2 regions of the Ketobacter alkanivorans genome follow, and region 1 is predicted to be linked to the other one. Evidence: riboswitches for the same ligand, from Rfam matches in the RefSeq annotation. Region 1 holds a riboswitch; the other holds the start of a gene.
What was found. Region 1 has a riboswitch for cobalamin ahead of Kalk_RS08860 (cobaltochelatase subunit CobN). Riboswitches for the same ligand answer to the same signal wherever they lie in the genome.
Positions count from the first base shown of each region.

Region 2: another riboswitch for cobalamin. It lies ahead of Kalk_RS09435 (TonB-dependent receptor domain-containing protein); the one in region 1 lies ahead of Kalk_RS08860 (cobaltochelatase subunit CobN).

Region 1 covers NZ_CP022684.1:2,044,310-2,052,466, reverse strand. The annotation lists gene Kalk_RS08880 (thrombospondin type 3 repeat-containing protein) at 1-1,067, shown strand, start outside; gene Kalk_RS08875 (DUF2238 domain-containing protein) at 1,139-1,735, opposite strand; gene Kalk_RS08870 (MAPEG family protein) at 1,737-2,231, opposite strand; gene Kalk_RS08865 (adenosylcobinamide amidohydrolase) at 2,230-2,925, shown strand; cobalamin riboswitch at 2,957-3,110, shown strand; gene Kalk_RS08860 (cobaltochelatase subunit CobN) at 3,225-7,550, shown strand; gene Kalk_RS08855 (MotA/TolQ/ExbB proton channel family protein) at 7,572-8,018, shown strand; gene Kalk_RS08850 (DUF2149 domain-containing protein) at 8,018-8,157, shown strand, end outside.
Region 2 covers NZ_CP022684.1:2,179,640-2,187,796, forward strand. The annotation lists gene Kalk_RS09410 (DUF7064 domain-containing protein) at 1-396, shown strand, start outside; gene Kalk_RS09415 (phosphotransferase family protein) at 404-1,390, shown strand; gene Kalk_RS09420 (DUF6285 domain-containing protein) at 1,390-1,737, shown strand; gene Kalk_RS09425 (TetR/AcrR family transcriptional regulator) at 1,813-2,436, shown strand; gene Kalk_RS09430 (OmpP1/FadL family transporter) at 2,440-4,089, opposite strand; gene Kalk_RS09435 (TonB-dependent receptor domain-containing protein) at 4,263-6,104, opposite strand; cobalamin riboswitch at 6,292-6,497, opposite strand; gene Kalk_RS09440 (hypothetical protein) at 6,568-6,825, shown strand; gene cmoB (tRNA 5-methoxyuridine(34)/uridine 5-oxyacetic acid(34) synthase CmoB) at 6,847-7,812, opposite strand; gene cmoA (carboxy-S-adenosyl-L-methionine synthase CmoA) at 7,830-8,157, opposite strand, start outside.

The DNA of each region.
Region 1 (8,157 bases):
GTCAGGTAAGTCTGGCATTCGAATGGGATGCATCGCCACTGGGAGGCATCACCCTTGAGACTCGCTCGGCTTTATTCTTCCTGAATTGCGATAATGGCGGGCAGGGTAACGACAGCGACGGTGACGGCATAGTCGACCTAAATGATAATTGCCCGGCTGACTATAACCCGGAACAAATCGACAGCGATGATGATGGTGATGGCGACGTCTGTGATGTAGATCAGGATAACGATGGCATTGATGACGATGCAGATAACTGTCCGGCCGTAGCCAATACAGATCAGGCCGATGGTGATGGTGATCAGATCGGTGATGTTTGTGACGCTGACTTAGATAATGATGGGGTTAATAACGATCAGGACAACTGTCCCGTTGCACCCAACGCCGACCAGAGCGACGGCGATGGAGATGGTATCGGCGATGCGTGTGATTTGCTGTTTGATACCGATGGTGACGGGGTAGAAGACGACTTGGACAACTGTCCGTTGGTTCCTAATGCGGATCAAGCAGATACGGATGGTGATGATATTGGTGATGCGTGCGATGAGCCAGGATACGTGGGAACAGATAAGTTCTTCTATGACTACCTGGATCTGTTGGATCGCCTGATGGAGATCATGCAGTGTACCTACAACAACTGTAACCAGCCGGATGGTACGTTCAACTGGTCAATCAATGCCTCCAATTCAGAATTGGAAGCAGGCTCTGCCAATTGGAAAGCGACTGTAAACTCCTTCTTCCCACCCACTGCGTTGATGACGTTTACGGCCAATAACGCCATGTTGGATAGTTGTTTGGGCAACGGATCTGCATCTGGTGTGCTGAATAGCAGCGCAACCGGGCCCCTGAACACAGGTGCTTCGATTGAGTTCCAGTGTGATGGATTGACAGGCTATATACAGATGCACCTGAATCTAACCGGTGGCTCCATTACCGGTGGGTATTACGATGCCTTCTGTTTGGAAGCATCCTGTGATGACTTTGCGGTGCGATATCGAATTACCGGTACTGACAGTAATGGTGATTTGATTTACTCAAGGGAAGTATTGGGTACCACCCTGCCATAACCTCCTACTCTTTTTAACCACCAGGCGTGTGGTTTAGGCGTGGCCCCGCATCGTTATGATGCGGGGCTTTTTTATGCCAGTTGATCCAGTTGTTTGTTGTGCAGGCGAGCCAGTAAGAGTTGGCCTATAATGGCGCCCAAGAGCGCATACCCCATATCAGATTGGGTATCCCATACATAGCCTTGTGTACCCAGAAAAGAATCTGCCGCCTCGTCTGATAATAATGCCACCCACCACTCGATCAATTCATAAAATGCACTGAACGCCAGGCAAATACTTGCCACGATAAAGAACAACCAACTGGAACCGGTTACTACCTGCTTGCGTATCAGTATTTCTCGGGCAAGGATGGCAGGGACAAAACCTTGCGCAAAATGCCCCAGTTTATCGTAGTTATTGCGATCAGAACCCATCCAGTCTCTTAGATGATCGAATAGAGGAACCTCGGCATAGGTATAATGACCACCCACCATCAGAATGATGCAATGGAGTAGAATCAGCCAATACAGCAGTGGCGTAAGAGGAAAGCTGCGCAGAGTGATGAGCATTAGAATTGCTCCAATCACGGCTGGAGCCACTTCTAGCATCCAGGTCACAGTGTCTTTGGGGTGCCACCCAGACCAGAGCAAGACGGCGACAAACACGCTTACCCACAATAGTTTCCACATGTCAGGCAGACCAAATAGCTTTTGATACAAGAAAAGTAAGTATAAGCACCATTACACAGCCAAAGGTGAAAACTTTGCGCCGTAGCGGAACGTAGTTGGTGCCGGTATGTATATAGGCGTGCAAAATGCGGCTGCCGACAAAAAGCCAGGCAATCAGGCATGCCAACCAGCTGACACCACCTAATTCCCAAAGCATAAAAATCAGCACGTAAAATAGAATGGGTACTTCAAACTGGTTGCGAATATTGTTGTTGATCTGGATGACCTTGTTAGGCCAGGCGTCATCAAATAATCCACGTCGCTCTTCGTTTACGCTGTCTTCTGCCAAAGCCCGCTTTTTGGCACTTGCTAGGGCAATAAAAACAGAGACTGTTAACAAAATATGGATGAGAACAGGTAAAAATATTAATTTTTCGTTCATGGGTATGCAGCCTTTTGTGTCAGGGGTCAATTCTACGTATCCTATGACCAGTGCAGCAATTAATGGCTCTTTCATGATTATTGTCAAGCAAAGCCCTTGGTTAAGAGTAATTCAAACGCATCAATATGTATTGGTCAGCCTGCTTGAGTCCGATTTTCGGGTGCTGAGTTCTTCTGTGTTAAACGGAGGTTTGATCCATGCTCGTCACGTGTTAAATCTCAAAGTGCCCGCAGACCCGGGTGAATTGGAGGCCCCAGCGATTACGTTGCAGAACTACGCGGATAGCCTTGAATGCACAGGGGAGGTAGTAGGCATGATGACAGCTGCCTCGATGGACTCCTTCCGGCTGTATGAAGAGACCGTCCAGGGTGTTGAGGTCGTGGTGCTGGTAACCTGTGGCCTGAATAACGCCCGTTGCGTCGGCGATCACGCCGAATACCGCAGCATGCTGACGGAACCAGGCTTGGCAGGAACAATAAATATCATAATGTTGACATCGGTAGCCATGAGCGATGCAGCAAAGGTAGAAGCCGTGCAGATGATTACCGAGGCGAAATCTGCAGCATTGTTTGAGGCAGGTATCGTTAGCCCTGTATCCCAGCGCATGGCGACCGGCACTGGCACGGATGCGGTTGCCGTGGTGTCTCGAGTCAGTGGGCAAACCGTTGCCTACTGCGGAAAACATGTGCTGTTTGGTGAGGTGCTTGGCAGGTTGGTGTTCGATGCCGTGACAGACTCCATCGCTTGGTATCGCCAAGGCTCGACTTAATATACGCTAGTTTAGTTTGACAGGCGTCTCTGAAATCTCTATAACAGCCTCTCGAATCCGGCTGAATAGATCATCATGATCGATTCTTGCCAAGGAACCCGGTGTAACCCCGGGGCTGTACCCGCAACTGTAAGCATGCTCCATGAGTGTGCGAGCCAGATACTTGGAGTCGGATCGAAAAGTGTTTTATGCAACCGGGCGGGAAAACCTGGTACTGCACTGTCGATCTCTTCAATATAGCCTCGCAGCGTCAGTACATCTCTCCCTTAAGGTAAATTTGAATCCCTTGAGGTAATGCAATGCGTGTAGTGTTATACGTGCTCACTGCTACTTTGTGTAGTATTCATAGTAATTGGCTATTAGCCGCTTCCTCCGATATGCGAATTCTGATGCTGGTGTCTCAGCGTAATGCCGAGACCGTGGCGGAAGCCGGCCACCGTTTTCTGAAATCGAACCCCAATTTTCGACTGCAAGCGCGTACAGAAACCCAACTGCTAGAACTCTCCTCCAAACAGCGACAAGAGTTGCTCGAATCTGCGGATGTGGTGGTTGGCGCAGGTCTGTTCGGTGCAGTAGTGAGTGAGCTGGTGGCCGACCTGTCACAATCAAGAAACATCAAGAATGTTCTGGTTTTCAATAGTGATCATCGTTTGGTTCGGCTTAGCAGGCACGATGGTGTGCAGGTATTTAATGATGATAAGCAAGTGGAAACATTGTCAGCAATGCGCCCAGAGCAAGAGCTTGCGATATGGTTAGAGTCGATGTTGGATCAGTATCCTGCCCAGGCACCTTGGTTAATTGCCCGAAGTTATTGGCAGGGGGGCGGAGAAGAGAATCTGCAGCAGTTGTTTGTGTGGGTCGCACAGCAATATGACCTCGAGAGTAAATTAGTCGTTAAAGATGCGATAGCTCAGGCGCGACTGCGTTGGTGGTTTCGAGGCGAGTTGAGTGAGGAGGTGCCTGCAATTGATAATGACAAGCCGTTAGTGGTTGTTCTAGATCATGCTGGTGGTGACCGGCCGGGAGATGCGTACTTGCTTAATCAATTGTGCGCTGTAGCAGAACAAAAACACCAGCAGTGTCTAGTTGGCCTAGCCTACTGGGGCGATGCAACGGTTGATGCACTAGAAAAACTGCGCACGCAAGCGAATAACCTGACGGCTGTCGTGATGCTGCAGGATTTCGTTATGGGAGGAGGTGAAGGGCGGGAGCGCGCGAATGAGCAGCTTGCTTTGCTAAATGTCCCTGTGCTCAAAGCAATCAAATTGCGCGATCGCACGGCGGCTCAATGGCGGCTGTCATCAGATGGTCTGGCGGTAGAAAAAGTGTACTACCAGATTTCTATGCCCGAGATGCAAGGTGCCAGCCAGCCACTTGTGGTGGCGTCGGCTGGTGCCGTTACTGAGGATGTGCAAACTGGTATTCGTATTCAGCCTATTGAGCCGGTGCTTGAAGGTATGGAAACCTTAATGGATCGTGTGCAGCGTTGGCATAGCCTTCAAACACAGCCCAATGCAGAAAAGCGGATTGCTATAGTTTATTACAATCACCCACCGGGCCGACATAACATTGGTGCAGATAACCTCGATGTACCCGCTACGTTATGGCAAATTTTGAATCAAATGAAGTCGGCGGGGTATCGTGTTAGTGATTTGCCCGCATCACAGAATGCGTTGTTGGATGCCATGCAGGAAAGTGGTGTGAACTTACCAAATGATCATGCAGCATTGGTAAAAATGAGTCATTCCGTTATGCGTATGGACGCTACTCAGTATCAGAGCTACTTTGATACCTTACCCGAAGTGGTTAAGCGTGAGATGGTAGACGGGCCATTTGGATTGCTGCACGGACAACTGCAGGTTGCTTTGGCTGCAGGGTTGCCCAAAATGGCTCAGGCTACGTTGGATCATACAATGGAGGAAATGCTGCACCTATTGGAAGGTGTAGATCACCAAGGTCGCCAGCGAGCACTGGATCTGCTTGGTCAGTTGCAAGCGTGTTACCAGGGCTGTATCGATCAATCGGATCAAGCTTGTTGGCAACAGTCTGACAAAATTGTAGCCGCACTGAAGAAAACCGGAATTGAAGGTTTGGGCGGATGGGGAAGTGCGCCTGGTAAGGTGATGGTGCACGATGGTCAGTTGCTGATGCCGGGCTTGCAATTTGGCAACGTATTTATCGGGCCGCAGCCGCCTCGTGGCTGGGAGATCAACGAAGAGCTGCTACACGCTAATCTGGCTTTTCCACCACCGCATCAGTACCTAGCGTATTATCATTATCTGCGCGATGTGTTTAAGGCCGATGCGATTGTGCATGTGGGGCGACATTCAACGTATGAATTTTTGCCGCGACGTTCGGTTGGGTTGGCTGAGGATGATTACGCGCGTATTGTTGCTGCGGACGTGCCTGGGCTGTACCCCTATATTGTCGATGGTGTAGGGGAGGGGATTCAAGCTAAGCGCCGAGGGTTGGCGGTAATGATCGATCACTTGACGCCACCATTGCAAAGCACGCCTTTATATGATGAGTTGCTGAAGCTGCGGCAACTCATTGAAAGCTTTGAAGCTAATCATAACTCTGATAACCCTGCGCTCACACAGAGACTGGTGACACAAATCCGTGAAAAAGTGGACGCGCTTGAACTAAAAGACGAATTGGCGGAGGCGATGTCAGCTGAATTGTCTGTTATGGGGATCAGCTTCAATGAAGTGGATGACGACATGCTGGTTCATGAGGTTGGACATTATCTGACGAATCTTCAGGAGCGCTTTATGCCATTGGGTCTGCACGTGTTCGGTCGCGACTGGGCAGCGCCTGCGGTGGAGATGATGCTCTCATCCATGGCGCCGGAGAATGAACTGCAGAAAGCCCAGTGGCAGGCATTGTTGGAGCAATCACCCCAGTTTGAAATGTCTGCATTGCTGAATGGATTGAATGGGCGTTACGTATTGCCTGGAAAAGGTAATGATCCGATTCGTAGCCCCGAGAGCCTGCCCACCGGGCGTAATTTTTATGCGTTGGATAACAGCCTGATTCCCAGCCCGGTTGCATGGCAGCTAGGGCGAGAAATGGCTCGTGATGCGCGCGCGAATAATGCACAGAACTCGGATAAGCGAGAAGCGCAGGTGCTTTGGGCATCAGATGTCGTACGCGATGAAGGTGTGATGATTGCATTCGCACTGGATATGCTGGGATTGGAGCCCGTATGGAACAGTCGGGGATTGGTGAAAGGCTTGAAGCTTCAGGCTTTAGGAGGCAATCGTGTGCGTCGGGATATGGTGTTCACCACCTCCGGCCTGTTTCGTGATTTGTACGGACAACAAATGAAGATGTTGGATCGTGGTGTCTTAATGGCGTTGAGTGCATCGGCTGATCGTATCGTTGCCGAGCATCCGGCCTTAGTAGAGTCGTTACAACTGGCTTTAGCGCCTCTGGGTGGTTCCCTAGCGGGCGGAAACGAATCGTTACAGCAGAATCAGGTAGCAGGCCACTGGGTTAAAGATGCGCGTAGACTTTTAGCACAAGGTCGCAGCCCTGAGCAGGTCGCATTGCTCTCCAGTTTGCGGGTATTTGGTGATGCGCCAGGTAGTTATGGAGCTGGAATCAACCGATTGGTAGAGCGTTCAGGTGCATGGCAGCAACGCCAGGAGCTGGCGGAGGTCTACATACGACGACTGGGGCATGGGTTCAATCAAGATCAGTTTGGGGCATCAGCGCAGGAGACCTTCAAAACTCTGCTCGCGGATGTGGAGAACACCTACTTCGGTCGTTCCAGTAACTTATATGGGTTAATCGATAATAATGATGCATTTGATTATCTTGGTGGCTTAAGTCTGGCAGTTGAAACGTTAACTGGAACCGCACCCAATAATTACGTGCTTAATCATGCAGATCCAGAGCGGGTGGTAACGCAGCCTTTGGGTCTGGCATTGCGGCAGGAATTGAGAGGGCGCTTTTTAAACCCCAAGTGGTTAACGGGGTTGATGGATCATGGGTATGCCGGTGCGCGCACGATGGGGAGCGAGTTTCTTGAGTATCTTTGGGGCTGGCAGGTAACAAACCCTACGCTGGTGGGCGATTGGGCCTGGCAGGAAGTGAAAGAAGTATATCTGGATGATCGTTATGGGTTGGGTGTGAATACATTTTTAGAAGTGGAACATAATGCTCATGTTAAGGCGAATATGCTGGCCATTATGCTGGTGGCAGTCCATAAGCAATTTTGGCAGGCAGATGAGCAAACAATCCAACAGTTGGCGCAAGACTTTACCCGTTTAGTAATAGAAAACGGGCTCCCTGGTAGCGGGCATACTGATCCGAATCATCCTATGATGCCCTGGCTGGAGCAATTTGTGAGTGCGGAACAGTGGCAGCAGTTTGCGCCGATTCTGGATGCAGCAGCCACTCCCGAAGAGGTGGGTGAGGAAGTCCATCGGCTTACAGAAATTAAATTGGTAAACGATCCAGTCGTGGATGATATAACAAGCAAGGCTGACCTGAGTGTCGATTCAAATGAGCAATTACCACCCGATCGTTATGTGCAGCTTGCTTATCTGGCGCTGGTGATTCTTATGATCTCGGTGGTTGTTGCGGGGTTTAGGCGCAGTTGGCGTGGCCACTCTTACTGATTTTTGAACAGGGAAAATAACATGATTCATGGTTTGACCTTAGGTTTATTGCACCATGTTGTAAGTTGGCTGTTGTATCCGGTTTTGATTGCTCTGGCTGTATGCCTGCTGATGGTGCTGTGGGAATGCGGATCTGCGTTAGCCGAGAGGTTTGGTGCATTAACCAGAATGCAGACTGGTGACGCGTTGATGTTTGAACATTACGCCGTAAGGAGGCTGGAGCGGGTTGATCTGCTTGCTCGAAGTGGCCCGATACTGGGGTTGATGGGTACATTGATACCCTTGGGGCCGGGGCTGTCGGCTATGGGCAGTGGCAATATTGAAATTCTGGCAACCGCCATGACGGTGGCGTTTGATACCACAGTATTGGGTCTGTTCGTTGGGTTGTTGGGTTATGTCCTGGGTCGAGTGCGGCGTCGATGGTATGAAGCCTGTTTGCAGAATATTGAGCAGAGGGATGCAATCTAATGTCACAGGATATGGCGCAGAATAAGATGTGTAAATCAAGACGGAGGCTTTTAAATGGTGGACGATTCGCACAGGAGGATTCAGACCCGCTGTCAGGTTTCGCTAATATTATGGATGTCATGTTGGTGTTCGCGCTGGG
Region 2 (8,157 bases), 140 kb from region 1:
TTCAGCGAGCAACTGGCCATTAATATCTCCATCGTACAAATGGCCAGTGGTCGCCAGCACATCTGGGGCATGGTGTATGACTCACGCGACGGCGGGCCTGCCGAGTACGATCTGATCGAAAGCGCAGAACTCAGCTCAGTTCTGGACGCACATCATCAGGCTCAGTCCCAGCAAGCCAGCATCTGCACCGTGAGCGGCCGCCGCTATCAGATTAAAGGTGAATCACTGTCTCTGATACCCCTGCGCAATCGCCGTCAGACCGACAGCGGAGAATGGCGCAACACCCGAATCACCGAAGCCATGTCACGCTTTGAATGCGACGGGCTGGTGGGCTATGGCATGTCGGAATACCTGGATCAGATGATTGATGGGAAACCCGTAGGCATTGCCTGTTGAGGCCGCTATGACCCCGGACATCGTGCAACAAGCGCTGCAGCCCATCGTAACCCGAACCCTGGGCAAGCAGTGGAACATCACCCAATGTCGCCGCCTTACAGCCGGAGCCTCCGCCGCCACCTGGCTGATCGAAACCAACGTTGAGGATCTGATTCTACGGTTGGAGTCAGGTGCCGAGCAGTTTGGCACCGGCGTCGGTAAAACGGTGGAAGCAAAAACCCAACAGGCAGCAGGCAAAGCCGGTGCTCCTGTGGCACAGGTTTACCATATTCTGGAAGCGCACCCGCAGCTGGGCAACGGCTACCTGATGGCCAAGCTGACCGGAGAATCACTGGCACCCAAAATATTAAAAGATCCCCAGCTGGAATCAGCTCGCCTGCGGCTCACCGCCCAATGCGCTCAAGCACTGGCGACTATTCATAGTGTCCCCGCCGCACAAACGGCGTTTTTGCCACTGCAAGACGCAACCACACAGTTAAGCAGTTTGAAATCAATCCATGAAGGTTTTGGCGAAACCTTGCCGGTGTTCACCCTGGCGCTGCGCTGGCTGCAGGACAACATTCCACACTGCCCCAACACGGCATTGGTACACGGCGATTTTCGTCTGGGCAATTTTCTGGTAAATGAAAACGGCCTCAACGGCATTCTGGATTGGGAGCTGACTCATCTGGGTGACCCCATGGAAGATTTGGGCTGGCTTTGTGTGCGTGCCTGGCGCTTCAGCCGCCCCGATCTGGCAGTGGGTGGCTTTGGCCATCGCTCAGAATTGTTCGCCGCCTACGAAGCAGCCAGCGGTGTTACCATCAACCCTGACAGCGTCCGCTACTGGGAGCTGTTCGGCACCCTCAAATGGGGTGTCATCTGCCAATATCAGGCCTACAGCTTTCTCAACGGCCAGGTGCGCTCGGTCGAACGCGCTGCCATCGGCCGCCGAGTCGCAGAAACCGAATACGACATGATGCAATTGTTGCACGACATTGTGGAGGGACGCTGATGCCACTGAACCGCCCCAATAAAATCGAACTGCTTGAAGCCGTTAGAGAATATCTGCAACAGACCCCAGAAGACCCCAAGGTTGATCAATTTTTTCGACGGGTCGCGAGCAATGTATTGGCCATCGTGCAGCGGGAAGAGCACCTGCACGATCAATATATTCAGCAGGAAATCATCGCCCTGCAAGCATGCCTGCAAAGTACTGAAACGAATTTATCGACACTGAACCAACAACTGGCGCACGCCATCGAAAGTGGGGATCTGGCAATCACGCCCGCACTCACTCACAAGCTGCTTGAATTAGCCCAAGCCAAACTGAATATAGACAACCCAAAATACAAAGGTTAAACCCAGGCCCTTGTGCGTGCTACCATAAAGCCTACAACCCACCCACGCCAAATCGCACCCGATACGGATCAAGCCATGGGACGCACACCGGGCAGGCCCGCTGCCAATGCCAACACCCTTTCACGGGATGCGCTACTGGAACATGCCTTCGAGGAGTTCTCCAGCAAGAGCTTCAATGACGTTTCCCTGCGGGCACTGGCTAAAAAACTGAACGTCAGCGATTCGCTTTTCAATCATCATTTCGGCTCCAAGAACAAGCTCTGGAACGAAGTGGTGGACACGATTATTGAACGTGAATTCCGCCTGCTGATTTCAGAGCTGGAACTGGATATCGCATTGGACAATCCGCTTTCCATGCTGCGCAATTATATTGTGGTGATGCTGGAAGTCGCCAAGCGCAAACCGGCCATGTTCAAACTGATTTTCAGTGGCCTGAATGATGATCACGAGCGCGCCCACTACCTGCGGGACAAGTACATCAAACCCTATCTTAAAACCGTCGATAAAGCGCTTAACCTGTGCATTGAGCGCAGTGAGATCCGTAATGTCAGCAATGTTACTCTGCACACCCTGATCTTAGGCTCCGTTGATATGCTTATTCGCCCTGAGTTTGCCCTGCAAGGTGTCGACGACACCAACAATCAGGGCATTCAGGTTGACGCGCTGGTGGATGTCATCATGCACGGACTGATACCGTAATGTTTAGAAGCTAGCGGTGTAACTCAACTCCAGTAGATACGCGGTGGCCTCGCTCGAGAACTCGGTACCCGCGTAGGGATTATAAATAAAGTTATTGAAGTGATCAGAACTGTTGGCATTGGTGCTGCCTCCGGCAGGCACATGGGCGCTGGCAGTCATATAACCCATACCCACCTCCAACACCTGACTGCCCTGCAACAACCACTCGAAACCCAATGTGTAAAGCTTGGCATCACCCAACGGCAATAACACATCCTGCTTGTCATTAGGAATCGAGGATTTACGCGGCTCATAACCTGCGCGTAAAGCCAGCCGATCACTGTAACGATACTCCACGCCAAAAGCCCAGTTCCAAACGCTCTCATAGTGACGCGGAATCGTCAGCTCGGTTAATTCGGAATAAGGCGACACCAACGTGGCCAACTTGGTAAAATCCAGCGGCTGATCAAACTCGACTTTCAAACCATCCCAGGCGGCCCAATCGGTCCACTTGGCATCAATATTCAACTGCCATCGAGAAGTGAGCTGCAGCGCAACGCCGGTGGCAAAATGGGCAGGCGTAATAATCTCCAGCTTTGCATCCCCATATTCAATACCGCGACCATGGGGCGAATCCGCCTGCCCGGTGGGAAACGCAATGAGCGTATTGATCGCTGAATACAAACCGGAGTTATAAATGCCATCAAAGAAATTCACCCATTCCTCGTTGTATTCCAAACGATAGTAGCCATCCAGATCCGCAGCACTTTCAAATTGATAAACCATGCCCCAAGTGAGCCAATCCGTAACCTCCCACAACATACCCACATTGAAATTGGGCACCACGGCCGTTTCTGCATCGAACTCCAGGCTGGTCACATCGGTGAAAGGCCCAAGCCTGGCACCACCGGGGTCCTGTCCGCAGAAATTGATATAGGGATCAGGATCACCAGGGGCCGGACACACCCCCTGATTCTGCAAATCACGGGTCAGGTTCTCACCGAACGCCAACGCCATGTTCGGCACCCGAATTTGAGTCTGGGCGGTTACCCCCTGCCAGGAGAACCCGAGCGAAGCCCCTACGGATAAACGATCAGTCAGTTCAACAGCAAAAGACGGAGAAAAGTACGTGATCTTCGCCAGGGACATGTGCTGCCCCATAAACCGGGCCGGGTCATCTTCATCGCGAATGTAGCCCGCTGCCATGGGCGCATAAACTGCCGTGGCATAAGTCACATCCGTCCCCACCGGGTTATAGGAAGCGCCCCCCAACGGCAGAATCAAAACCGGCAGCGGCCACTCGGTGATGCCCTCGGTAAAAGGAATCCGCAAGCCGATGGTGGAGGTCTCGCTGGTGTTATAGGCCGCTTCATCCACATAACCATTGTTGTCGATGATCGCCTGAGTGGTCTCGTCGTAACCGCCGAATTCAACCGAAAACCCCATGGACGCCGCCAGCACTTTGAGATTGAGCTGACGCCCCTTCAAACGAGTCAGGCCTGCCGGGTTGTAATGGATCGAGTCCACGCCAGGTGGGTCGGCTGTCACCGCGTTGCCCAACGCTAGCGCCTTGGCGTTGCCCATGGTGAGGTTTTCAACCAGTGCCGCCTGGGTGACAGAGTAAGCAGCCAGACACGCCAGTCCGGCGAATGTTCGAAATAATCCCTGTTTCATAGAACCTGCGCTTGTGTGGTTATTTATTGTTTTTAATTAAGCACATGCTCAGTTTATGGGGATTGAATGAGGAGGACAGGTCGGAACGGGCCAAAATGACTTGCTGGTCACGATCGCAATCAAAAAGAGCCGGAATATACCGGCTCTTCATCTTTCGGAGAAATCAGATTGGGTTATCTGGGGCTGTAATCCACATAGAACATAGCAAACAACCCTTCTGAATTGTAATTCGTGATCTCTATGTAGTCTTTGTCCAACAGATTATCGATACGGGTGCGAATGGTCCACTCATCGGTGACATCAAATGAACCACGTAATGCCAATAGGCCATAGCCTGGCAAACGTTCACCTGCATTGTCATATTGCTTGCCTTGAACATACCAGGAAAATCCGAGCGACCATTTGTCGGTCGATTTGTCCACCTCCAGAGATCCAACCTGACGAGGAGTTAACTGTAAGTCATTATTCGTGAGCTCGTTAATTGGACGCTGATAAGTCAACGCTACCCCAATATCCAGATCCAATAGGCGTGTACCGTACTGAAACTCCGCGCCTTTAATGCTTACCTGATTAATGTTTTCAGGGCCGTATATGGCGGGGTTGTAGGCAATCAGATCATCCGCTTTGGTATGGTACACATGAAACGATGCCATTGCAGAATCAAAGAAAGTATCCACACCCAATTCAACTGTTCTGGAGTTTTCAGGCTTCAAATTCGGATTGCCATAACCGGGATAGTACAAATCATTATTGGAAGGCGCCTTAAACGCCTCACCATAGGTTAGTGACATTTTAGTGTCTTCACTAAACCGAAAGGCGACACCGCCATCACCGGTCAGTTCGCTGCCAAACACCTCATCATCATCGTGCCTCACGCCGCCTTCCAAAGTGAACACGCCAAGGGTAGAGCTTGCGTTCAGATAACCGGAGAACCGGTCTCGATCAGTGCGATCGTAATCAGCGTACCCCAGGTCGTAACTGGCATCTTCAACGTCGTAATCAACGCCAAAGCTCACTCGATTGGAATCATCAACTTGATAGGTATTTTCCCAGCTCGCCTGATCTCTGATCACCTTGCCATGACCATAGTTATACACATTAAACGGGTCATCGCTGATGTATTCTTCGTTGAAGCGGCCGTATTGCAACTTACTGATCAAGTGGTCTAAGTTGAGTTCAGCGCCGACGGTTGCAAGTAAAGAATCAGACTCAGTGGATGGATAACCGTAATAACCATCCCAATCAAGGGCAGATTCATTTCGCACCAACGAAACAAAACCATCGATTTGGTCAGAAAAACTGGCTACGCCCTTGTACGAAAGGTTCGACTTGCGATATCCATCGTCATCATAGTCAATCCAATCCAGCCCCATATAGTGGTCATCTGAATACTGATTATCGAAGCCATCGGATTCTACGTGAGACAAGGAAAGGCTATAGGTTGAACTATCGGTAGAACCCGTGGCCGTCACTGAGCCTTCGCGGGTGTTATCACTGCCGTAACCCGCACTATAACGTACACCATCTTTTTTCCCTGAGCGGGTAAATATCTGGATGACACCCCCCAAAGCTGCTGAGCCATACAAGCTGGATTTGGGGCCCCGTACGATTTCAATACGCTCAATCTGGTCAACCGGAATTTGCTGAATATCCACGTCACCGCTGGTGCCGCTCTCGATACGCACACCGTCCACCAAGACCAGCGTTCCAGAAGCACCCATTCCGCGCAGGCTCACACTGCTGTTGGCACCACGACCACCACGCCGACGCACATTTACGCCAGGAACCGTCTTTAAAACCTGATACAGGTTTCTAGCCTGAGTACGTTGAATATCTTCTTCCGTAATTACGGTGGTGGAGGCCAACGTATCTTTTAACGCAACCGGGGCGCGTGATGCAGTCACCACCACCTCATCCCCCATCATGGGCGTATAGGCCGCCATCTGAAGGTTTTCTTCTGCATAGGAATGTGAAACAACAACACCGAAACCGGCAACGAACAATCGCAACTTCATGCAATACCCCTAAATGTAAAAAACAAAGGACAACGTGAGTCCCGAAGGGCTGCAATCAGCACAAAAAGGTAAGCACAACAGAGCCTATCCGCCTTCGGAAACCACACTGGGTATCGTCACCGTGACGGTATACGCACCAATAAAAACCCGTTACTGGTAGGTGACGAGCACGCATCACTGCACAGGCAGTTTGATCCGTGTGATGGCAGGTCTCCTGGCTTGCGTGTCATCGCGTTTTTCGGCCTTCCCAGTTTCCCAGTGGCCGTGGGTGAAAAACGCTCTTCGCTTACAGTTGCGGGGACAGCCGCGGACTCCACATCCCGAGTTATATCGGGGTAGTTTCACCGCGTTCCCATTTAATCCTTCGCAGGAACCATCGGCGGCCTAGTCTAGGGATTGCGACGCATTAGTCAAGGAATTCAGTGCTAAACTGATTAGCAGCAATCCACTTTTGAGGTGAATTATGGGCCGCCCCACGAAACAAGAACTGACCGAAGCACTGGCCGAAGCAGCACGTATGCGGGAACAAGGACAAGACCCAAACCACATAGCCAAGTCATTGTTAAATCACGATTATCGTCTGAAACTGCTGGAACAACTGTACGATCAGGTGGAGCATTATCTGCGCTCAGGTCAGAGCAGCACAGAACACAGCAAACTCACCCGGCTGATGGAAAAGGTCCGCAGCGAAGAGCGCCACCCAGGGCTGGACTCGCACTAGGCTTTGCATCATTACAGCGATTTAGGCCTCTGCCAGAATGATCGCCCGCCGCGGCCCCGGATAACCTTCGATGGTGCGCTGGGGGTCGGAGGGGTCCAGAAAGTCTGGCAGGGATTGAAAGGTCATCCAGTCCGTTGAGCGCTGTTCTTGCACGCTGGTGGCGGTCACATCCACACAGCGCACGTTCTTGAAGCGAACCTTCTGCAGCCACTGAATCAAGGTCGGCACCGAAGGCAAAAACCACACATTACCCATCCGAGCGTAACGCCCGTCGGGCACCAGCACCTGGCCCTGCTCTGCCTCGATAATCAAGGTTTCCAGCACCAGCTGCCCACCGGGGCGCAGTAGATCCCGTAACTCGATCAAATGATCGAAAGGGGAGCGGCGGTGGTACAGCACCCCCATAGAAAACACGGTATCAAAAGCACGCATTTCCGCCGGCAGATGCTCTATACCCAACGGCAAATGGTATACCGGCTGGGGCCCGGTGAAATGCTCGATGGCACGAAACTGCATCTGAAACAACAAAGAAGGGTCGACACCGATGGTCATGGCAGCACCCGCCCCCAGCATACGCCACAGGTGGTAACCACTGCCGCAGCCGATATCCAACACAGTGCGCCCGTGCAAGGGGTCAATATGGGGTGCTAGCCGATCCCATTTCCAGTCCGAGCGCCACTCTGTATCGACATGAACACCGCAAAGCTCGAAAGGCCCCTTACGCCAGGGGTGCAGGCCTCGCAGACATTGCTCAATTTGCTGGCGGACAGACGCATCACAATCATCGACCTGCCCGACTCGCACGGCGGACGCATCAAAGGCCATGGATGACACCGCCACTTGGGGCAGCCCGTTCAGCGCCTGCTGCCACCGCTCATAGTCACCGTGCTTGTCGGGCTCAACTGCTGCCAGCATTCGGCTTAGATGATCAGCAAAAGGGGCCAGTCCGGTTTGGGAGATATGCTTAAAAAATCGTGAATAATCCATGAATTAACTACATCAGGCTATTTAATGGCGATGAATGAGGCAAAGTTAAAGCACTGAAACCAGCAATATACCTGCTGAAAACCCGCCCTTTGCAGACGCTGAATGTGATCCTGCGCCGATTCAGGTATCAACACATTTTCAATGGCCTGCCGCTTCTGGCTGATTTCCAGATCGCTGTAGCCGTTAAGGCGTTTGAACTCGTGATGCCAATCGGTAAAACACTCTTGCTGTACTGCCGCAGGCAAGCGAACTTTCTCGGATAAAATCAAGCCGCCACCGGGGTTCATGCCGCAGTACAGACGCGCCAGCAAATCTTCGCGCTGGTCTAACGGCACAAACTGCAGG